3 regions of the Pseudomonas sp. LBUM1653 genome follow, and region 3 is predicted to be linked to each of the others. Evidence: riboswitches for the same ligand, from Rfam matches in the RefSeq annotation. Region 3 holds a riboswitch; each other region holds the start of a gene.
What was found. Region 3 has a riboswitch for cobalamin ahead of ACA054_RS17705 (CbtB domain-containing protein). Riboswitches for the same ligand answer to the same signal wherever they lie in the genome.

Region 1 (7,959 bases), 2.1 Mb from region 3:
TTCATGGGAGGCCAACACCGCTTGCATCGCGATGGTTTTGTAGTCGTGATAGGCCACGGCGTTCATCGTCGTGACCGCACGACCATGGATGATCACCTGGGCGCCGGTATCGCTGTTGGGCTTGAGCAGCACCGGGTTCATGTCGGTGTGGGGTTCAAGAAAGGCGGCCTGGGCTTGCACCGCTTGCGCGCGACCAATTTCGCCACCGTCGGCAGTCACCGCGCTGTTGAGCGCCATATTCTGCGGCTTGAACGGCACCACGCTGACACCTTGGCGTGTCACCCAGCGGCACAGTGCCGTCACCAGCGTGCTTTTACCGGCGTCGGATGTGGTGCCCTGCACCATCAACGTGGTCATTGGCTTTCCTTGGCGAAGGCGTCGAACGCTGAATCGAGACGTGCCCAGTCGGCTTCATCGCCAGGCAGGCCGAAACGCAGGCTGCTGTTGTGGGTGAACAGGCGCAACAGAATGCCGCGCCGGGCCATGAACTCGTGCAGCACTTCGGCGCGCTCGGTGATCAGCCATTGGAACAAGGCGCAACCACCCTGGGGTTCGAAGCCGTACCGCGTCAACAAGGTTGCCAGACGCTCGCTGGCTTCATCGGCGCGCTCGCGCTGCCGCGTGTGCCCTTCGGTGTCGCGCAGGCACACCTGGCCCAGCACCCGGGTCGGGCCACTGACCGCCCACGGTCCCACCTGCTCGGCGAGCAACTTGAGCAACTTGCGCTCGGCCAGGACAAACCCCAGGCGCACCCCGGCCAGGCCGAAAAACTTGCCGAAGGAGCGCAGCACGATCAACCCGACCTGGTGGGCAAACGGCGCCACACTCAGGTGCGGCGTGTTGTCCATGAAGGCTTCGTCCACCACCAGCCAGCCACCGCGCGGGGCCAGGCGCGAATGCCAGTCGAGCAGCCGGGCGGGCGTCAGGTTCAGCCCGGTCGGGTTGTTCGGGTTGACCACCACCAGCACGTCGAGGCTGTCGACGAAAAAGTCGACTTCCTGCTCCAGCACCTCGCGCACGATGTAGCCATTGCGCCGCCAGGCCTCGGCATGCTCGGCATAACAGGGCGACAGCACGCCGACCTTGCCCGCCCGGCGCAAACGCGGCAGCAACTGGATGGCCATCTGCGAACCGGCGACCGGCAGTGCCTGCAGGGTTCCATAATAGTCGCAGGCCGCCTGCTCCAGACCGTCATCGGCTTCCGGCAACCGCGCCCAGGCCCGTTGCGGGATGTCCGGCACGGGAAACGGCCAGGGCGCCAGGCCGCTGGACAGGTCAAGCCAATCGGCTTCGTCGATGCCGTATTCGTGCGCCGCCTTGCGCAATCGTCCGCCGTGCTCAAGCATAAAATTCAGACCCCACGCACAGAATCAGCAGCCACAACCATACCCCACGCTGCACCAGTTGCCAGCCGCGGTCGATGGCGTCGGCATCCGCCGGCACGCCCTCGCCCAGCGTTGGGCGCTGATGCAGTTCACCGTGATAAATCGCCGGCCCGCCCAGCTCGACGCCCAACGCACCGGCACCCGCCGCCATCACCGGGCCGGCATTCGGGCTATCCCAGGTCGGCCCCTGGGTGCGCCAACATTTCAACGCCAGCCGGGTTTTGCCCAGTAGCGCGTAGGTCAGCGCCACCAGGCGCGCAGGAATGTAATTGAGCACGTCGTCAATCTTCGCCGCCGCCCAGCCGAAACGCTCGAAGCGTTCGTTGCGATAGCCCCACATCGCGTCCAGGGTGTTGCTCAAACGGTAGAGCACCACGCCCGGCGCACCGGCCACGGCAAACCAGAACAGTGCGGCAAACACCGCGTCGCTGCCGTTTTCCAGCACCGATTCGGTGGCGGCGCGGGCCACGGCGGTTTCATCCAGATCACTGGTTTTACGGCTGACCAGATAACTCACGCGCTGGCGCGCTTCTTCAAGATTATCGCTGCGCAAGGCCTTGGCCACAGGCGTGACATGCTCGCCGAGGCTGCGCATGCCCAGGGCGCAATAGAGAGCAAGAATCTCGACGATCCAGCCGACGTAAGGTGCCCAGGAAAATGCCGTGGCCAACAGGGTCAGCGGCAATACAGCAATCACCCACGCGGTGACCCCATGACTGCGCCAGCCGCGACCGCCGCCATTGAAACGTTGCTCGATGCGCTCGGCAAAACGGCCGAACGCCACTAGCGGATGCCAGCGCTTGGGTTCACCCAGCAGCGCATCCAGCGCTACCGCGGCGACACTCAACAACGCCACACTCATTGACTCACTCCCCAATAATTTTCATACAACAGCTCACTCAGCGGACGCGCCTGCGCCCAGCCTTCGAGTACCAGCATCGGTGCCGGATAGAAGGCCTTGACCGGTCCCAGGCAGAGAATGGCCAAGGGCTTGGCGCCAGGCGGCAGGCCCAGCAGGTCCGCCAGGGCTTGCGGTTCGAACAGCGAGACCCAGCCCATGCCCAGCCCTTCGGCGCGGGACGCCAGCCAGAGGTTCTGGATCGCGCAGGACAACGAGGCCAGGTCCATCTCCGGCAGGGTGCGACGACCGAAGATATGCCGTTCGCGATCGTCCATCAGCGCGGCGACCAGCACCTCGGCGCAATCGTTGATGCCCTCGACTTTGAGCTGCATGAATTCGTCGGTACGCTCACCGAGGGCCTCGGCGGTGCGGATGCGCTCTGCTTCCACCAGCGCCTGGATCTTGCTGCGCAAGGCACGATCGCTGATGCGGATGAAGCGCCAAGGCTGCATCAGGCCGACACTCGGTGCCTGATGCGCGGCTTCGAGCAGGCGCCGCAGCAACTCGGGCTCGACCGTGCCGCCGGCGAAGTGACGCATGTCGCGGCGTTCGCCGATGGCTCGGTAGACCGCTGCGCGTTCGGCTTCGGAAAAGGCGTTGTCGGTCATGGCCTCTTCGCGAGCAGGCTCGCTCCCACAGTGGACCGCGTTTCTTCAGGCGATCCACTCACCAATGTGGGAGCGAGCCTGCTCGCGAAGGCGTCCGAACGGTCAGGCGCAAACAGCGCGGCAATCGCCGATGGATTGGACGGAAAATAGAAGTGCACATAAGAGGCCGTCATCCGCCCCTCGCGATAAACCGCCTCTGCCCCGCGCCCGCCGTTAGGACTCAAGCCCCGGGCAATCGGTGTCAGTTCGGTGGAGGTCAGCGAATGATGATAGGTGTGCCCGCGCAGTGAACCTTCCGGCAATTCAACCGCTTGCAAGGCCAATGCAGCAAGGCGCTTCTGCATCACCGCATCGCCCTTCAACAAGCCCACCAGCTCTGCACGCGTGCCCTCGACATCGGTCAGCGAATCGAGCAGGTAAAGCATGCCGCCGCATTCGGCCAGCAAGGGTTTACCTGCGGCGTGGTGAGCGCGAATTGCCTCGAGCATCGAGGTATTCTGCGCCAAAGCCACATGGTGCAACTCCGGATAGCCACCCGGCAGGTACAGGCTGTCTGCCTCTGGCAAACCCGCGTCACGGATCGGCGAGAAATACCGCAATTCAGCGCCCATCGCCCGCAACAAATCCAGGCTCGCGCCATAGGTGAAGGCGAAGGCTTCGTCATGGGCCACGGCAATGCGCACGCCAGCCAGCAAGGGTTCAACAGTCACCACATCTGGCGCGGCAAATTCCACCGCCGGCGGGAGCGCGACTTCACAACTGCTGGCCAAGGCTTCGGCCGCCGCATCGAGGCGCACATCCAGGTCATTCAACTCGCTGGCTTGTACCAGGCCAAGGTGTCGACTCGGCAATTCGATCCCGGTCTCACGGGACAAGGCACCGTACCAGCGCAGGCCTTCGGTCAGGCTGCCTTCGAGCAGTTGCGCGTGGCGCAGGGTGCCCACGCGGTTGGCCAGCACGCCGGCAAACGGCAAGTCCGGCTGATAGCGCGCCAGGCCCAGGGCCAATGCACCAAAGGTCTGGGCCATGGCGGTGCCGTCGATCACAGCGAGCACCGGCACGCCGAAATGTCGCGCCAGATCAGCGCTGGACGGCGTACCGTCGAACAGCCCCATGACACCTTCGATCAGGATCAGGTCGGCGTCGCTGGCAGCCTCCCACAACAGCCGGCGACTGTCCTGCTCGCCGACCATCCACATGTCCAGCTGATACACCGGCGCACCGCTGGCGCGTTCGAGGATCATCGGATCGAGAAAGTCCGGGCCGCACTTGAACACGCGAACCTTGCGTCCCTGGTTACGATGCAACCGGGCCAGCGCGGCGGTAACGGTGGTCTTGCCCTGGCCGGACGCCGGCGCGGCAATCAGTACCGCCGGGCAATGACGAGGTTGATTCACAGCTCGACGCCTTTTTGCGCTTTGATACCGGCCTGGAAGGCGTGCTTGATCATGCCCATTTCGGTGACGGTGTCAGCCAGCTCGACCATTTCCGGCTTGGCGCCGCGGCCGGTGACCACCACGTGCTGCATGGGCGGGCGCGCCTGCAAATCGCTGAGCACCTGATCGAGATCGAGGTAGCCGTGCTTGAGGGCGATGTTCAGTTCGTCCAGCACCACCAGGCCGACCGTTGGATCGCGCAGCAATTGCTGCGACACCGCCCAGGCCGCTTCGGCCGCCGCGATGTCGCGCTGGCGATCCTGGGTCTCCCAGGTGAAGCCCTCGCCCATCACATGAAAACGCACCTGCTCGGGGAAGCGGCGGAAGAACAACTCTTCGCCGGTGCTGTTGCGCCCCTTGATGAACTGCACCACACCGCACTGCATGCCATGCCCCATGGCGCGCGCGAGCATGCCGAACGCCGAGCTGCTCTTGCCTTTGCCGTTGCCGGTGAGCACCAGCAGCAGGCCGCATTCGTTCGGGGAATTGGCGATGCGTTCGTCGATCACGGCCTTTTTGCGCAGCATGCGCGCAAGATGACGTTCGTCACGATCAGGGGTATCAGACATGGGGGAGCTCTCCGTTGAGGCAGGATTAACGGCGGGCAGGCACAAGAATAGACGGCAAGAAGCCTGGCATCGCCCACCGTGATGCCGCTTGGATGGATCAGGCCGGTCTCCGGGCTCATGAGCGGCGTGATGCCTGACTGCGCGCCTTCCCGCGTCACAGATCGACGCAGTGGCTTCAGACGCAGTTTTCACTCATTTACCGTTGCGGGGGCAGCGCCGGGATCGCAGGGCTTCATCGACTGAAGCGCTCGCTCACCGGCTTCCCTGTTTCACTCTGTCGACCCAAGTCACAGAGCACCTGAAACAAGCGGCGAAGGTTAGAGGGTTGGGGGTGGAGCGTCAATTGAAGACGCGGTACCGGAACGAATAACGGCCACTCATCCATAAAATGACGTCAATCTTGTGCCACACTCACAGCAGTGATATCAAATAGCCACAACCTCACAAACAAGAAAAAGGGTGAGCCCCATGCAAGGCATGATCATCAGCAATCCGAAGCTGGAATTCCTGCGTTCGGTACTGGAACGCTGGTTCGACTGTATCGACCGCTATAACGCCGTGCGCGGCGACAGCGAGACACCCTACTGGCTCGACGAAAAAGCCAACCTTGGTCTGCTCTCCGCCGCCGCATGGATGGCCGAGATGATCACGCTGCAACAATCGCCCACCCGCAAACAGATCGAAGAAGGCGAACGCAACGGCCGCGCCGATCTGTTCATCGCCACGACCGAAGCACGCGCCTGGCTGCAGACCACGCAACGCTGGCCACGGGTCAACAGCCTGAACCTGACTCAGGCCCTGCAGGACATCACCAGCGACGCGAAAAAAATCAGCTACGCCAGCGATCTGAAAATCGGCTGCCTGTTCGTCGCACCGCACAAGAGCCAGCAAGGCGCTACCCCCGAAGAACTCCAGGACATGGTCGATGACCTGCAAAAGGAACACTGCTGCGCCGTAGCCTGGTATTTCCCTTATGCCTATCGCAAATTGCGCAACGAAGCCGGTCACTATCACCCCGGTATTGCCGTGCTGCTCAAGGAAGCTCGCGGCTAAGGTTGAACCATCGGCCTGTCACGCTTCTCTATGATTTAAGTCACTTCATTCATAGGGAAGGTCAGCAATGCGCACATCTGAGCTGGTTTTCGTCATCGCGTTAGCGGGAGGGCTCGCCGCCTGTGGCGAAACCGCCCGCTTGCAAGTCAACGACGGCACCGGGCCGTCTCCCAAACTCCCGGAGCCGAACAAGACACTGTTCCCGACGATGAACATCGCCCCGGCCATCGGCTGGGCGAACGGCGTAAAACCCGTCGCGGCCAGCGGCACTCAGGTCGGCGCATTTGCCGAAAACCTCGATCATCCGCGCTGGCTTTACGTGCTGCCCAATGGCGACGTGCTGGTCGCCGAAACCAATGCCCCGCCCAAACCCGATGACAACAAAGGCATCAAGGGCTGGATCACCAAGAAAGTCATGGGACGCGCCGGTGCCGCCGTGCCGAGCCCGAACCGCATCACACTGCTGCGCGACACCAACCATGACGGCATTGCCGAAACCCGCACGGTCTTCCTGGAAAACCTCAACTCGCCCTTTGGCATGACCCTGGTCGGCAATGACCTCTACGTGGCCGACACCGACCGGCTGTTGCGCTTCCACTATGAAAACGGTGACACGGCAATCAAGTCACAACCGATCAAGGTCGTCGACCTGCCGGGGGGAACCCTGAATCACCACTGGACCAAAAACGTCATCGCCAGCAAGGACGGCAGCAAGCTGTACGTCACGGTGGGCTCCAACAGCAACGTCGGTGAAAACGGCATGGATCAGGAGCAAGGGCGCGCGGCGATCTGGGAAGTGGATCGCGCCACCGGCAACCACCGGATCTTCGCTTCAGGCCTGCGCAACCCCAATGGCATGGCCTGGGAGCCACAAAGCGGCGCCCTGTGGACGGCCGTCAACGAGCGGGACGAAATCGGCAGCGACCTGGTGCCGGACTACATCACCTCGGTGAAGGATGGCGCCTTCTACGGCTGGCCATTCAGCTATTACGGCCAGCACGTCGACGTGCGCGTCGAGCCGCAAAACCCCGACCTGGTGGCCAAGGCGATTGCACCGGACTACGCAGTCGGCCCCCACACCGCCTCACTGGGCCTGACGTTTGCCGAAGGCAACAGGTTGCCGGCGCAGTTCAAGGAAGGTGCGTTCATTGGCCAACACGGCTCATGGAACCGCAAGCCGCACAGCGGTTACAAAGTGATTTTCGTGCCCTTTAGCGGCGGCAAACCGACCGGGCAACCGGTGGATGTACTCACCGGGTTCCTCAATGACGAGGAAAAAGCCATGGGCCGGCCGGTGGGTGTGGTGATCGATCAACAAGGGGATTTGCTGGTGGCCGATGATGTGGGGAACAAGGTGTGGCGGGTGTCGGCGGTTAAATAGCGACAACACACTTGTGGGAGCGAGCCTGCTCGCGAAAGGGGCGTGTCAGCCGACATTAATGTGACTGATCCACCGCATTCGCGAGCAGGCTCGCTCCCACAAGGGATTAGCGTTTACGGCAGAGCGTGAGCCCATCCCCCAGCGGCAACAGCGACAGATCCACCCGCGCGTCATCCTTCAAGGCACGATTGAGTGCCTGGATAGCGCGGGTATCGGCGCTCTCGGGATTGTCCTCAAGCACCCGACCACTCCACAGCGTGTTATCGAATACCGCCAGGCCACCGGTACGCAACAGGCGTAGCGCATGTTCCAGGTAGGCCGGGTAATTGGCCTTGTCAGCATCGATGAACACCAGATTGAACTGGCCTGACTCGTCCAGCCTGCCGAGGGTTTCCAGCGCCGGCGCCAGACGCAGATCGATTCGCCCGGACAGGCCGGCCTCCTGCCAATAGCGGCGCGCGATGGCGTTGTAGTCCCCGGGAATGTCACAGCAGATCAGCGAACCGTCATCCGGCAATGCCGCTGCCATGCACAGGGCGCTGTAACCGGTAAAAGTGCCGACTTCCAGCACACGTCGGGCACCGGTGAGTTTTACCAGCAAGGCGAGAAATTGCCCCTGTTCCGGT
Region 2 (7,959 bases), 1.1 Mb from region 3:
TTCAATATTCGTGTGTTTCGATCAACCCGCTTGCAACAGAGATATAGGAGGATCAAGTCTCTATCGCGTACTCTCGTTCGGCGACGACTTATGCCACGGATAGCCCTTCGCGCTGAGTTGAAAGGCGTAATCGAATAAACGCTTCATGTACTCACCATCGAATTTGCGATTGTGCGCAAAGTCAAAGTCGGAGCCGATGTACGCAAGATTGAAGTCCGCTCCATCCTGCTGCGCCATACGGTAGATTCGCTCCAGGTCGCTGATCCCCTGAGTTTGAATCAATGCACTGATGGCTCGACCGCCGATGCTCAATGTACGGCGCTTCGTCCCGGACCACTGCGGCTCCAGTGTCCCATTACGAATGACATAGAAATGACGTTCGTGTCGCAAAGGTACGCCAGTGGCTCTGTTCAGCCCCACCAGGGTGCCCGGTGGGTAAAGAAACACTTGGGTGATGACGCCCCCGTCCACGTGCATTTCATGAAACTGTTTGCCGTCGACGTCGACATCGATCATGACGGGTGAGACTGCACCGGGAATACTCATCGACGCGATCATGATGTTGCGAAAGAGGTCTAGCGCTCCTGGCGCCCCACTTGCGGCAATAGCGCCCATGTTCCAGGTGACGGGTCGCCCTGAATCAAGGTCAGTTGTGCCGATCAGCAGAATTCTTCCCTTGGCGTATTCCGCCGCAATCGCCGCAAGAATCTGCACAGTGATGTATTTTGTGATTAGCCGTGACAGTGGCTTGCTGTCCGCTATGCCGTCGCTGGCGAGACGGGTCAGCACGTTTCGCGAATGGAAAATGTCTTTTGGACCGATCGCGTTGGAGACATACCGAATCACGCCGTCGTACTCCGGCCCCAGGTAAGCGAACGGGGCGACCAGGGCTCCCGCGCTAATGCCCGTGACGACCTTGAACATGGGTCTGGATCCATGGGTGGTCCATCCCGCAATCAGTCCCGCTGCGAATGCGCCTGCATCGCCGCCGCCCGAAACGGCCAGCATGCTTGCCAGCGGCAGGATATCGTTCGGCTTCCCGGCCTTGGCGAGCTCCTCGCTCTCACGTTTGTTGGCTTGAACCGCATCCTGAATGAACGGATTCAAGTCGTAGTCCAACCTGTAGCGAGCATTGGGAATGCCTGGGATGACCGCTTTTTCCGTCAAGTTTGGCGGAACAGCGTCACGGCGTGGCAGGCACGCTTGCAGGAACGTGTCCAGAGGTGAGGCGCCAGGTCTGAGCGGGAATGGTTTCAAAACGCGTCCTCCGGCTCCCGCAGTCGACAGCAAGCGCGCTCATCGTACCCGCGAAAGTCCTTACCCAGGGTGCCCGAGATGACTACAGGCCAGCCGACCGTGACCCGTCACTCGAATGCAGGTCGCTCATTTTGCGCTCCTTTACATGATAAAAAAAATCATTGGGCAACAAGTGTTTAGTTATCAATCACATTTGCGTATGATATTGATTCTCAAATAACACCGCCAAATGTGAGTTCCGCATGTCCGCCCCAATCCTCCCGTGTTCACCCGACTCCGTTATGCCGCGCGCGCCTCTGGCACTGCGCCCCCTGGCTCTCGCAGTGCACATGCTTGCAGCCGGTATCGCCTTCGTTGCGCCCTGCCTGCAAGCGACGGAACAGACTGAACAGGCAGAGACGGGAAGCTCTGTTACCTTGGCGCCTATCGCTATCACCGAGACTGCTACAGGCGAACGCAGCGCCATCACGGAAGATACCCACTCCTACACGACAGACGCCGCACGCACGGCCACGCCGTTGAGCATGTCACTGCGCGAGACGCCGCAGTCGGTCAGCGTCGTCACCCAGCAGCGCATACAAGACCAGGATCTGAAAACCATCCTCGACGTGGTCAATAATGCCACCGGTGTGTCGGTCAACCGCTACGAGACCAGCCGGGCGCAGTTCAACGCCCGGGGCTTTGAGCTCAACTCGCTGATGATCGATGGCGTACCCACCATCTTCGAGCAGCCATGGAGTTCGGGGGAGGTTTTCAGCAGCCTGGCCATGTATGACCGCGTTGAAATAGTGCGTGGTGCCAACGGTCTAATGACCGGTGCGGGCGACCCTTCGGCGACCATCAACATGGTGCGCAAGCGCGCCAGCAGCACGGATTTGAAGGGCTCGCTGGAATTGAGCGCCGGCACTTGGGACACCTATGGCGTGGAGGCCGATGTCTCCAGCGCACTTAACTCCGAAGGCACTGTGCGTGGGCGCCTCGTTGCGGAGACCAACGAAGGCGACACCTGGATCGACATGAACTCGACCAAGCGCCAGACCCTCTACGGCACAATGGACATCGACCTTACGCCCGACACCACGCTGTGGTTTGGTTTGAGCCGGCAAGAAAGCAACGCTGACTCGCCGATGTGGGGTGGCCTGCCCGTCTGGTACGCAGACGGCGACCGCACCAACTGGAGTCGCTCCAAGACCACCTCCGCCGACTGGAGCAAGTGGGACACCACCTTTGAAACCTACTTCGTCAATCTTGATCACCGCTTTGCCAACGACTGGCAAGTCAACCTCAGCTACAACCGTGGCGAGCGCACCGGCGACTCGTCCCTGCTGTACCTGTCCGGCAATCCAGGCCGCAACGGTAGCTCGGGCATGTTTTCGTTCCCGGCGACCTACAAGACCGAGACTACCCAGGACGACTACGGCATCCGCTTCAATGGCCCGCTCTCGTTCCTGGGTCGTGAGCACGAATTGGCCTTCGGTTATGTGGACAGCAAGCAGAAGTTCGACGCCGATTCACTCGACGCGCAAACAGGCTTTGACGGTGTCGCCAATTTCGATGCCTACAACGGCCATTTCCCCGAGCCGATCTGGGGCCCGAGGACCGACTACGGCTACAGCGAGACCCGCCAGAAGGGACTGTACGCAGCAACCCGGCTGAACGTGACCGACGATTTGAAAGTGATTCTTGGGGCGCGTGAAAGTTGGTACGAGAAGACCAGCGATGACATTTTCTCGGAAGTGAGCAAGGTCGATGTCGATCATGAGCTGACGCCCTATGCCGGCGTCGTCTATGACCTCACCGACAACCTCTCTGCTTATGCCAGCTACACGGAAATCTTCCTGCCGCAATCGGTACGCGACAGCAGCGGCCAGGTATTGGAGCCGATCGTTGGCGAGAGCACAGAGCTCGGTCTCAAGGGTGAGTACTTCGGTGGCCGCCTGAACGCCTCCGCGGCGATTTTCCAGATCAAGCAGGACAATCTGGGGCAGAACACCGGCGAGCTGATCGATCCTTCGAACCCTGTCGGCGGCTTCGCCTACGAGGCCAGTGAAGGCGCGACCAGCAAGGGTTTCGAGCTGGAAGTTTCCGGCGAACTCGCGACGGACTGGAATGCCTCGCTGGGTTACACCCAGTTCAAGGCTGAAGACGCCCACGGCGACGACGTCAACACGCTGTACCCGACCAAGTTGCTGCGCACCTTTACCACCTACCGTCTGCCAGGTGCTTTCAACAGGCTGACCATTGGCGGCGGGGTCAACTGGCAGGACTCGATCTACACCTACGCCACCAACCCGGCAGGCAATTCCGAGAAGATCCAGCAGGATGCCTATGCCCTGGTCAACCTGATGGCTCGCTACGAAATCACCGAAAACCTCTCGGCCCAGGTGAATGCCGACAACGTCACCGACCAGAAGTACTTCGACATCTTCGATGCCTACGGTGCCTTGACGTATGGCGCACCGCGTAGCATTACCGCTTCCGCGAAGTATCGCTTCTAAGGCAGCGGACCGGGTGATATTGCTACCCGAGATGAACGCGACGAAGACAGCACAACACCGGCAGTGTTGCAATGCTGTTCACTTAAGAATGGGGTTTTATTTAAGAACTGGATTGGGGGGATATCCATTGCTGCGGTAACGGCCACTTTTGGTTTCGCCCTTACTGTAGGAGCGAGCATGCTCGCGAAAAACCTGAGAGCACCGGGGGGTGTCAGGCTCCCCGCGTCATCGTTGACCTCCATCGCGAGCATGCTCGCTCCTACAGGGGTCGCCGCGATGGGCCGTCCCTGGCCCAGCGCGGCTAAACCGGCGTCCTGCCGGTTTACCCACTGCGCAATGCCTGCGTTCGGCCATCGTGGTTTAACGGGGCGCCCAAATCTAAAGCCAAAGCGAGGCGGCCTGACAGCCGACCTGACTTTTGCGGATACCCCCAATCCCCTGTGGGAGCGAGCCTGCTCGCGATGGACGTCAACGATAACGCGCCCTGTCTGCATGAACGCGTTGTCTGGAAGTCCATCGCGAGCAGGCTCGCTCCCACAGTTGGATCGCGGACAGACCTGCAATCAGGTCGGCTATCAGGCCGCTTCGCTTTTGCTTTGGCTTTTGATTTTCTTGCCCCATCGAGAGGCTTCGTTCCGGCCCAGCGCGGCGGGCTCTGTAGGAGCGAGCATGCTCCGGGCGGCGTTCCGACGAAAAACCTGAGAGCACCGCGGGGTGTCAGGCTCCCCGCGTCATTGTTGACCACCATCGTCGGAACGCCGCCCGGAGCATGCTCGCTCCTACAGGCTCTTCCAAGTGACTCGCTGTAAAAGCGAAACCATAAGTGGCCGTTACCGCAGCAACGGATATACACCCAATCCAAATATGCACCAGCAGCCCCCAACCCAAAGTGAACAGCATTACGGCAGTGTTGTGCTTTTTGTTTTGCAGCACCACGACACTCGTAGAAAACAAGCCCACAAGCCAAGATTATATGTTACGTTATATCAATACATTAACCGTCGGTTGTTTACCGACAGAGTGATCCACTCCCTGCCTGCGACTTTCAATGACAAACATTGTTCAACCCCCGCCCGCCACCAGCCTAAACCAACGCCTGATGTCCATCGATGCCCTCAGGGGCTTGGTGATCCTGTTCATGCTGCTGGATCACGTGCGCGAGACGTTCTTTCTGCACCGCCAGGTCGCTGACCCGATGCTCATCGACAGCACTGAACCGACGTTGTTTTTCAGCCGGACACTCGCCCATTTATGTGCGCCGGTGTTCGTGCTTCTCACTGGACTGTCCGCTTACCTGTACGGCGAAAAGCACCAGGGCAAGAACGATGTATCGATGTTCCTGTTCAAGCGTGGCCTGTTCCTGGTTGTGCTGGAGTTCACCCTGGTGAATTTCGCCTGGACCTTCCAGCTCCCGCCCACCGTGATCTACCTGCAGGTGATCTGGGCGATTGGTGTCAGCATGATTGCCCTCGCCGCACTGGTCTGGCTTCCTCGGCCAATCCTGTGTGTGGTGGGCCTGGTCATCGTCGGCGGGCACAACCTGCTCGATCCCCTGCACTTCCCGGTCGGATCGGCGCTGCATCTGCCTTGGGCCATTTTGCATGATCGCGGCTGGATCGAATTCTCCGACAACTTGCGCCTGCGCAGCTCCTATCCCGTGCTGCCGTGGATCGGGGTCATCGCCCTGGGTTACTGCATCGGCCCCTGGTTCGCACGCTCAACCTCGGCCGCCGTGCGTCAGCGCTATCTGTTGCTGGCCGGGGCCGGCGCATTGATCGGCTTCATCGCCCTGCGCCTGGTCAACGGTTATGGCGAGGCGCATTGGGTGGTCCATGAAAGCATTACGCACAGCCTCATGAGTTTCTTCAACATCACCAAATACCCACCTTCCCTGCTGTTCCTGTGTCTGACGCTAGGCGTAGGGCTGTTGCTGCTGCTTGGCTTTGAGCGGGCCCGGCAACACAAGTGGATCAGCACCCTGGCGGTATTTGGTGCGGCGCCGATGTTCTTCTACCTGCTCCATCTTTATGTGCTGAAAATGCTGTATCTGCTCAGCGTGGCGTCGTTCGGCTTGAACCAGGGCGACTACTTCGGCTTCGACGGCATGTGGGCTGTGTGGCTGACGGCCGTGCTCCTGGCTGCATCGCTGTATCTACCGGTGCGCTGGTTCGCTGCATTGAAGGCGCGTCGTCGCGATATCGGCTGGCTCAAATACTTCTGATCAGTAGATGGGTTCGCCTCGGGCGGCATGATCGACTACCATGCCGCCGCCGGTTCCCAAACGGGATTAATAGGGAATCCGTGATGCTGCCAACGCATCAAACGGAACTGCCCCCGCAACTGTAGGTGCCGAGCCTGCTCCTGAACTGCCACTGGGATCGATTCCCGGGAAGGCTGGAGCACGCCATGACGCATCAGTCAGGAGACCTGCCGGCCAAGCAACAATCACTAACCGGCGGGGTGTCCGGGAAGGACATCCTTGCGCGCGCCACTCAGGTGATCGGCCTTGCACTGCTTTTTCGGCAGCGCTCGATGATGTGTTTTCCAGACCTTGCACCCTTGCTGCGTGTACGGTTCAAATGGAGATTGCATCATGCTGTTGCCGCGCTTTTTCGCCCTCGTCACAGGCCTGGGTGTTTGTTCCCTCGCCTATGCCTCCCCGACTCATTACCCGCTGACGATTGAAAACTGCGGCAGCCCACTGACGTTCGCGCAGGCCCCTGCCCGGGCTGTGACGATCGGCCAGGCCGGCACCGAAATGCTTTTTGCCCTCGGACTTGGCGACAAACTGGTCGGTACTTCGCTGTGGTTCAATGATGTGCTGGGTCAGTACAAGGTGCAAAACGACAAGATCGAACGCCTGGCCGATAACGAGCCGAGTTTCGAGTCGGTGATCGGCAAGCGCCCGGAACTGGTCGCCGTCGAGCTGGAATGGATGGTCGGCCCGCAAGGCGCAGTCGCTACCCGCGAGCAGTTTCACGAACTGCAGATTCCAACCTATCTCATGCCCTCGGACTGCGAGTCCAAGGACAACCTGGTCGGCGCCGACGGCACCCGCCTGCAGCCATTTCGTATTGAAAGCATCTACAAGAGCATCACCCAGCTGGCTGAGATTTTTGATGTCCAGGCGCGTGCGCAGCAGCTGAACGCGCAGCTGCAGGCCAGCCTGGCCAAGTCCATCGCCTCGGTGCAAGACAAAGACCTCAAGCACACCAGCGCGCTGGTCTGGTTTTCCAGTGCCAGCCTGGATATCGATCCCTATGTCGCCGGGCACAAGGGCATTCCCGACTTCATGCTGGGCACCTTGGGCGTGCGCAATGTGGTGCAGTCCGACGAAGAGTGGCCAACCGTTGGCTGGGAAACCATCGCCAAGGCCAACCCGACGTTCCTGGTCATCGCCCGCATGGATCGCCGTCGTTTCCCGGCTGATGACTATCAAAAGAAGCTGGAATTCCTGCGTAGCGATCCTGTGACCCGCAACATGGATGCCGTGAAAAGCAACCGCATCATTATCCTCGACGCCATGGCCATGCAGGCCAGCGTGAGAATGTTCGACGGTCTCGAATCGCTGGCGACGGCCATCAACAGCTACGACCTGCCGAAATGACCGTGACGCTGATTCGTACTCTGCTTGCACTGGTGGCGCTGCTTCTGGCCGTGATTGCCGGCGTGGCCATCGGTGAAACCCGCATCGAACCCGGTGTGGTGTTCCAGGTGCTGGCCAACAAACTGTGGGCGGCCGGGTATGCTCTCGATCCCATCGACGAGGGCATCGTCTGGAACTACCGCCTGACTCGCGCGCTGGTGGCGGCGGCTTGCGGGGCGGGCCTGGCGACCTGCGGAGTGATCCTGCAATCGCTGCTGCGTAACCCGTTGGCCGATCCCTACCTGCTCGGCATTTCTGCGGGGGCCTCGACGGGCGCGGTGCTGGTGGCGTTGCTGGGCTTGGGTGCCGGAGCGATTTCGATGTCGGTCGGGGCGTTTGCCGGCGCCGTTGCTGCCTTCGCCGTCGTTGTGTTGCTGGGCCGCGCCAGCGGTTCGCCTGGCAGTACCGGGCAGATCATCCTGGCGGGGATTGCCGGTTCGCAACTGTTCAATGCGCTCACGGCGTTCCTGATCACCAAGTCGGCCAGTTCCGAACAGGCTCGCGGCATCATGTTCTGGTTGCTGGGCAATCTCAGTGGCGTGCGCTGGCCATCGGTGT
Region 3 (7,959 bases):
ACGCAACTCGCCCTCTTCCGGGTTCATGGTGCCGATCAACACAAACTTCGCCGAATGCCGATGGGAAATGCCGTCGCGCTCGATCAGGTTAGTGCCGCTGGCGGCCACATCGAGCAGCAGATCGACCAGGTGATCCGGCAGCAGATTCACTTCATCGACATAGAGCACACCACCGTCGGCCTTGGCCAGCACACCGGGGGAAAATTGCGCGCGACCTTCACTCAGGGCCGCGTCGAGGTCGAGGGTGCCGACCAGGCGTTCTTCGGTGGCACCCAAGGGCAAGGTGACGAATTGGCCGCTGGCCAGCAGGTCTGCAAGGCCGCGAGCCAGGGTCGACTTGGCCATGCCGCGCGGGCCTTCGATCAGCACACCGCCGATTTTCGGGTCGATGGCGGTCAGGTACAGCGCGAGTTTCAAATCGTCGGCGCCGACCACGGCGGAGAGCGGGAAATGGGGGGTGTCGGTCATGTCGGGTTACTCATCATGGTCGGTAAGTGATCGTTCCCACGCGCAGCAAAGGAATGCAGCCCGGGACGCTCTGCGTCCCCTCTAAAGCCGAACGCGGAGCGTCCGTTGAGGCATTCCCACGCAGAGCGTGGGAACGATCTCTAAACCCGTTAACTGTCTTCTTCTATATCCAGCAACAAGTTCTCCAGCGCTTCGCGGTAATCCCCCGGTTCTTTCCACATCCCCCGCTGTTGCGCTTCGAGCATGCGCTCGGTCATGTCGCGCAGGGCATGAGGGTTATGCTCGCGCACGAAATCCCGGGTGCCCGGATCGAGCAAATAGGCATCCGCCAGCAGCGCGTACTGGTGATCGTCGATCAACCGGGTGGTGGCGTCGAAGGCGAACAGGTTGTCGACCGTCGCGGCCATTTCGAATGCGCCTTTATAGCCGTGACGCTTGACCCCGTCGATCCACTTCGGATTGGCCGCCCGGGAGCGGATGACCCGGTTCAGCTCTTCCTTGAGTGTGCGGATCTTCGGCAAGTCCGGCTGGCTGTGATCACCGTGATAACTGGCCGCCGCCTCGCCACGCAGGCTTTCCACGGCGGCCAGCATACCGCCCTGGAATTGGTAATAGTCATTGGAGTCGAGCAGGTCGTGCTCACGGTTGTCCTGGTTTTGCAGCACCGCTTGCACCTGGCTCAGGCGCTGGGAGAACTGTTCGCGCGCCGCGGTGCCTTCGTCAGACCCGCCGTACGCGTAGCCACCCCAATTCAGGTAAACCTCGGCCAGGTCCTCGCGGCTCTGCCACAGACGACCATCGATGGCGCCCTGCACGCCCGCGCCGTACGCGCCGGGTTTGGCACCGAAGATCCGCCATCCGGCCTGCCGTCGCGCCGCGTCTTCATCCAGCCCCGATTGCAACAACGCTTCACGCTCGGCGCGTACCTTGGCCGCCAGCGGATTGAGATCGTCCGGTTCATCGAGCGCGGCGACCGCTTGCACGGCCGCATCGAACAAGCGAATCAGATTGGCAAAGGCATCGCGGAAGAAACCCGATACCCGCAAGGTCACGTCCACCCGCGGTCGATCGAGCAAGCTTAACGGCAGAATTTCAAAGTCGTCGACCCGCTGACTGCCGGTGGCCCAGACCGGCCGCACGCCCATCAACGCCATGGCCTGGGCGATATCGTCGCCGCCGGTGCGCATGGTCGCGGTGCCCCAGACCGACAGGCCGAGTTGACGCAAATGATCACCATGGTCTTGCAGGTGGCGTTCGAGAATCAGGTTGGCCGACTGGAAACCGATGCGCCACGCGGTGGTGGTCGGCAGGTTGCGCACGTCCACCGAATAGAAGTTGCGCCCGGTGGGCAGCACGTCGAGGCGACCGCGACTCGGTGCGCCACTGGGGCCGGCGGGGACGAAACGGCCACTGAGGGCGTCGAGCAGGCCGCGCATCTCGGCCGGGCCGCAGGCGTCCAATCTTGGAGCGACGACTTCGCGCAAGTTGTCGATGATGGCGTTCACTTCAGACCAACTCGCCTCCTGTGGGAGCGAGCCTGCTCGCGAAAGCGGTGTGTCAGATGATATTGATGTGGCTGACACTCCATCGCGAGCAGGCTCGCTCCCACAGGGGTCATTCAATGTCTGTGAAATAAGCTGTGTGGCGAACAGTTCGAGACGCTCGCGGGTATCGCCGGTGGTACGCCAGGGTTCATCGCTGATCGACAACAATGCATCTGGGCGCGGGCCGATCCATGGTTGGGCCAGCGCACAATCCAGCGGATCGAAGCCCAGCGCAAACGCCTTGGCCAGCGCCCGCAGCAGACTCGATTGCGCCCCACGGCCATCGCCCCGGGGGATGCGCAGCAGGGCGAGCAAGGTGTCGATACGCAAGCTTCCGGCCGGCGACTCGCCAAACACGTGCAAGCCATCGCGGATCTGCGACTCTTTCAAGTCGCACAGGTAAGTGTCCAGGCGCGGCAGCCAGATCGCCGCATCGGCATTGCTGTCGAGTTGTTCGTCCAGTTGCAGTTCGCGATCGATGTGCGTGTCACGCACCAGTTGCAGGATGTCCCGTTGCAACTCCCGGGCGCGGCGCGGATCGAGCAGTTGCGCTTCGTAATACTCGTCGGCCAACAGCTCAAGGTTTCGCAATGGCCCATAGGTTTCAGCGCGCGTCAGCGGCGGCATCAAATGGTCGATGATCACCGCCTGGGTACGGCGCTTGGCCTGGGCACCCTCGCCCGGGTCGTTGACGATAAACGGATAGATGTTCGGCAGCGGCCCGAGCAGCGCATCCGGCCAGCACTGCTCCGACAGCCCCACGCCTTTGCCCGGCAGCCATTCCAGGTTGCCGTGCTTGCCGACATGGATCACGCCGTGGGCGCCGTAAGTGTTGCGCAACCAGAAATAGAACGCCAGGTAGCCATGGGGCGGCACCAGGTCCGGGTCGTGATACACCGCACTTGGATCGACCTGGTAACCCCGCGCGGGCTGGATGCCGACGAAGGTCAGGCCAAAGCGCAACCCGGCGATCATCATCCGCCCGCCTCGGTACATCGGATCGCTGTCGGGCGTGCCCCAACGCCCCAGCACTGCCTGACGATTGGCTTCTGGCAGCGCGTTAAACATCTGCAGATAATCGTCCATGGCCAGGCTTTGCTGGCACGGGCGTTGATCCAGGGTATCGAGGTCGTTGCTGACACCGCCGAGCAATTGCTGGATCAACGCGGTGCCGCTGTCCGGTAACTCGGCTGGCAGCGGATATCCATTGACGTGCAGCGCTCGCAGGATGTTCAGCGCGGCCGCCGGAGTGTCGAGGCCAACGCCATTGCCGATGCGACCATCACGGGTCGGATAATTGGCAAGAATCAGCGCAATGCGTTTTTGCCCGTTGGGCACCCGCGCCAGATCGATCCAGCGCTGCGCCAGCTCCGCGACAAAGTCCATGCGTTCCGGCTGCGCGCGGTAGCAGACCACGTCGGACTGACTGCGCTCACTGCGCCACGCCAGGTCCTTGAAGCTGATCGGCCGGCTGATGATGCGTCCGTCCAGTTCCGGCAACGCAATGTGCATCGCCAGATCCCGCGGGCCTAGACCCTGCTCGCTGGCACGCCATCCGGGCTCGTTGTCCTGGGCGCAAATGGCCTGGATCACCGGGATGTTGCGGCGAAACGGTCGCAAGTGCGGTGCTTCAGGGCTGGATTGGGCGAAGCCGGTGGTGTTGAGAATTACCCCTGCCTCGACTTCATCCAGCCAATCCTCGACCACCGAAAGGCAGCCGGGCTCTTTTAAACTGGCCAGCGCAATCGGCAACGGATTAAGCCCCGCCGCCTGCAAGCGCTGGCAGAAAACATCGATGAAAGCGGTGTTTGCCGCCTGCAAATGCGAGCGGTAAAACAGCACCGCCGCCACCGGTTGCCCGGTCTGCCAGTCGGCTTGCCAGTCACTCAGTGCTGCGGGGCTTTTTTGCGGGTGGTAAATCGCCGTGCGCGGCAGGGTTTGCGGCTCGGCCCAGGCGTAGTCGCGATCCAGCCAGCGATTGGCCAGGCAGCGGAAAAAATCGAGGGCATTGCTCATGCCACCCTGGCGCAGGAACTGCCAAAGCCGGTCGCGGTCTTCAGCGCCCACGGTGCTCAGGTCGCTGAGCTCCGGGTCAGGGCGATCATCGCCCGGCACCAGGATCAGCTGCACACCACGCTGCGACAATTCCACCAGCCGCTCCACGCCATAACGCCAATAGGCAATGCCGCCGTGCAGCGAAATCAGAATGACTTTGGCGTGGCGCAATACTTCGTCGACATACAGATCGACCGACGCATGATTCTGCACCTGCATCGGGTTGGCCAGGCGCACGCTCGGGTAGTCGTCTGGCAACTGCTGCGCCGCTTCGGCGAGCAGCGCCAGGCTGGAGTCGCCGCTGCACAGGATCACCAGCTCGGCGGGGGTTTGACCAAGGTCGGCAATGTTGTCATCCGACACGAATCCGCCGGGCTGGGTCCTGAGCAGGTGCATGGGTTACACGCTGAGCGCGGCGCGCAATTGCGCTTCGAGCAAGGCGGCGTCCAGTGCCTGGCCGATCAACACCAGACGGGTGGTGCGCGCTTCTTCAACGCCCCACTGGCGGTCGAAATGCTTGTCGAAACGGGAGCCCACGCCCTGGATCAGCAGACGCATCGGTTTGTTCGGGATCGCCGCGAAACCCTTGACCCGCAGGATGCCGTGCTGGACCACCAGTTGGGTCAGCGCGTCCATCAACAGGCTTTCGTCGGATGCCGGCAGTTCGATGGAGATCGAATCGAAGGCATCGTGATCGTGGTCATCATGATCGTCGTCGCCGTCATGGTGGTGATCGTGGTGGCTGTGACGGCTGTCGATGTGTTCTTCGGAACCGGCGCCGAGGCCGATCAATACGTCCAGCGGCAGGCGACCGCTACTGGCTTCGATGACTTTCACCGCTGGCGGCAATTCCTCGGCGACTTCCAGGCGCACACGGGCCAGGTCTTCAGGGCTGATCAGGTCGGCCTTGTTGAGGATCACCAGGTCGGCGCTGGACAGCTGGTCGGCGAACAGCTCGTGCAGCGGCGATTCGTGGTCCAGGTTCGGGTCGAGTTTGCGCATGGCGTCGACCTGGTCCGGGAACGCGGCGAAGGTGCCAGCCGCCACGGCCGGGCTGTCGACCACGGTAATCACCGCATCAACGGTGCAGGCGCTGCGGATTTCCGGCCACTGGAAGGCCTGGACCAGAGGTTTTGGCAGGGCCAGGCCGGAAGTTTCGATCAGGATATGGTCGAGATCGCCGCGACGGGCCACCAGTTCGCGCATCACCGGGAAGAACTCTTCTTGTACGGTGCAGCACAGGCAGCCGTTGGCCAGCTCGTAGACGCGGCCGTTGGCTTCTTCTTCGGTGCAACCGATGGAGCACTGCTTGAGGATTTCGCCATCGATGCCCAGCTCGCCGAACTCGTTGACGATCACTGCGATGCGGCGGCCCTGGGCATTGTCGAGCATGTGCCGCAGCAAGGTGGTTTTGCCCGAGCCGAGGAAGCCGGTAACGATGGTGACGGGGAGTTTGGCCAGTGTTTTCATCGGATGCCCTTTGGCAGATGGCGGGCATACGGGACGAGAACCGGCCACGCACAAGCGCGCCGCAAGCGTTTCGCCACCGGATCACCCCGCCCGGTTGTAGTGAGAATCTGTATCGAGGCAGGTCTCCTGGCTGACGGCTGGCCAGTCGTTGGACTGGCGGTTGCTGCGCCTTCCCGCGCGCGCCATGGCTGGCGCATGCAGTGGCATGGCAGAAACTGAACCGTTCACAGTTGCGGGGGCAGCCGCGGCATTGACCGCGTTCCCTTCTTAGCTTCGACAAACGCCGAAGAACCTCGAAAGCGCAAGGCTACGCATGGTATTGGGACGGGTCAATGTCTTGTGTCGCCCGCATCGGCCCCTTCGCGAGCAGGCTCGCTCCCACATTGGAATGCGAACACCTGTGGGAGCGAGCCTGCTCGCGAATGAAGCGACTCGGTCTCGAGTTGAGAACCCTTGCCAATTGACGCCCGCCCCTCGCCCATGCTCTCCTACGCATCTTGTTACGGGTGCCCTTCACAGGGTGAAACGGGAAACCGGTGCCGCATGTGCTTTACTTCAAGCCATGTCAGTCCGGTGCTGCCCCCGCAACGGTAAGCGAGCGAAGCGTCAGATCCACTGTGCCAATGTGGCATGGGAAGGTGATGCTTGCAGGTCAAGGCGAAAGCCTGCGCCCCTCGTGAGCCCGGAGACCGGCCCGCAACACAAAGTGACCAACACGATCACTGAAATAACAAACCCGCGGTGGGCGGGCGCTGTTTGAACCTCTGCGCGCCCGGTCGTGCAGGGTTTTGCATGCGCCTTCATTCCCCGCTGACAGACCAGAGGGAAACGCCATGTCGATCATCAGCAGCACCGGCCATAGCAGCACCGCCAGCACCACCACAACCCTGACTCAACGCCTGACCGCCGCCGTTTGTGCGTCGATCCTCGGCGCTAGCCTTGTGTATTTCGCCGGTTTCTCGCACATCGAAGCCGTTCACAACGCTGCTCACGATACGCGCCACAGTTCCGCGTTCCCGTGCCATTGAGACCTGCCGACATGATCAAGCGTATTGCGCAAACCGCAGGTTTCACCGGGCTGCTGGCCGCCCTGCTGCTGACCCTGCTGCAAAGCTTCTGGGTCGCCCCGCTGATTTTGCAGGCCGAAACCTACGAAAACTCCGAACCGGCCGCCGTTGAAGTCCACGAACACGCCGCGGGCGTCGCTGCCCACACCCACGACGCCGAAGCCTGGGAGCCGGAAGACGGCTGGCAGCGCGTGCTGTCGACCACTGGCGGTAATCTGGTGGTGGCGGTCGGTTTCGCCCTGATGCTCGCCGGTCTCTACAGCCTGCGCGCGCCGACCAAAACCTCTCAGGGCCTGCTCTGGGGTCTGGCTGGCTACGCGACTTTCGTGTTGGCGCCGACCCTCGGCCTGCCGCCTGAGCTACCAGGCACCGCGGCTGCCGATCTGGCGCAACGGCAAATCTGGTGGATCGGCACCGCCGCCTCCACAGCAGTCGGCATCGCCCTGATCGTGTTCAGCCGGCACTGGCTGATGAAGATCCTCGGCATAGCGATCCTTGCCGTTCCTCATGTGATTGGCGCACCGCAACCGGAAGTGCATTCGATGCTCGCCCCGGAAGCCCTGGAGGCGCAGTTCAAAATCGCTTCGCAGCTGACCAACGTGGCGTTCTGGCTGGCCCTGGGCCTGATCAGCGCCTGGTTGTTCCGCCGCAAAAGCGATGGCCAGTACCACGCATGACTAACCTCGGCACAGCGCCGACCCTGGTGGTCGGCCTGGGCTGCCAGCGCGGCTGCCCCGTCAGCACGCTGCGGGCCCTGCTTGACCAGGCATTGCAGGCGCACCAGATCGAACTGCATCAGATCAAGGCCCTGGCCAGCATCGATTTGAAGCGCAACGAACCGGCCCTGATCGAGCTGGCCGAGCAGCTTGGGTTACAAATGCTGTACTTCAGCAGTGAACAATTGGCGGCTTATCAAGCGCACCTCAGCCACCATTCGCAGATCGCGTTCGAGCGTACCGGCTGTTACGGTGTGGCGGAAAGTGCCGCTCTGGCACTGGCCGAACAGCTGACCCAGTCACCGGCGAAACTGCTGATCCCGCGACAAAAATATGCCCAGGCCACCCTGGCATTGGCTGGCGCCGCGTAAAATCCCCGATAATCCGCATTCGATCATGAGCAATCTTCATCTGAAGCCTTGCCCAGCCCCATTTTCAACAGGAGCCGACGATGACCGTCTACTTCATTGGCGCAGGTCCCGGCGACCCGGAACTGATCACCGTCAAAGGCCAACGGCTGATTCGCAGCTGCCCGGTGATCATCTATGCCGGCTCGCTGGTGCCCGCCGCAGTGCTGGAAGGACACCGCGCCGAGCAGGTGGTCAACAGCGCCGAACTGCACCTGGAACAGATTATCGA

Region 1: another riboswitch for cobalamin. It lies ahead of cobO (cob(I)yrinic acid a,c-diamide adenosyltransferase); the one in region 3 lies ahead of ACA054_RS17705 (CbtB domain-containing protein).
Region 2: another riboswitch for cobalamin. It lies ahead of ACA054_RS12930 (ABC transporter substrate-binding protein); the one in region 3 lies ahead of ACA054_RS17705 (CbtB domain-containing protein).

What each region holds. Positions count from the first base shown of each region.
Region 1 is NZ_CP166803.1:1,902,618-1,910,576, reverse strand. It holds gene ACA054_RS08810 (cobyric acid synthase) at 1-357, opposite strand, end outside; gene cobD (threonine-phosphate decarboxylase CobD) at 354-1,346, opposite strand; gene cbiB (adenosylcobinamide-phosphate synthase CbiB) at 1,339-2,247, opposite strand; gene bluB (5,6-dimethylbenzimidazole synthase) at 2,244-2,894, opposite strand; gene ACA054_RS08790 (cobyrinic acid a,c-diamide synthase CobB) at 2,891-4,291, opposite strand; gene cobO (cob(I)yrinic acid a,c-diamide adenosyltransferase) at 4,288-4,899, opposite strand; cobalamin riboswitch at 4,983-5,216, opposite strand; gene ACA054_RS08780 (hypothetical protein) at 5,368-5,952, shown strand; gene ACA054_RS08775 (PQQ-dependent sugar dehydrogenase) at 6,020-7,333, shown strand; gene ACA054_RS08770 (O-methyltransferase) at 7,440-7,959, opposite strand, start outside.
Region 2 is NZ_CP166803.1:2,832,238-2,840,196, reverse strand. It holds gene ACA054_RS12945 (patatin-like phospholipase family protein) at 61-1,257, opposite strand; gene ACA054_RS12940 (TonB-dependent siderophore receptor) at 1,539-3,755, shown strand; gene ACA054_RS12935 (acetyltransferase domain-containing protein) at 4,804-5,976, shown strand; cobalamin riboswitch at 6,010-6,204, shown strand; gene ACA054_RS12930 (ABC transporter substrate-binding protein) at 6,349-7,362, shown strand; gene ACA054_RS12925 (FecCD family ABC transporter permease) at 7,359-7,959, shown strand, end outside.
Region 3 is NZ_CP166803.1:3,966,385-3,974,343, forward strand. It holds gene ACA054_RS17690 (magnesium chelatase ATPase subunit I) at 1-468, opposite strand, end outside; gene cobN (cobaltochelatase subunit CobN) at 618-4,463, opposite strand; gene cobW (cobalamin biosynthesis protein CobW) at 4,467-5,537, opposite strand; cobalamin riboswitch at 5,637-5,848, opposite strand; cobalamin riboswitch at 6,025-6,249, shown strand; gene ACA054_RS17705 (CbtB domain-containing protein) at 6,371-6,565, shown strand; gene ACA054_RS17710 (CbtA family protein) at 6,577-7,281, shown strand; gene ACA054_RS17715 (cobalamin biosynthesis protein) at 7,278-7,691, shown strand; gene cobM (precorrin-4 C(11)-methyltransferase) at 7,772-7,959, shown strand, end outside.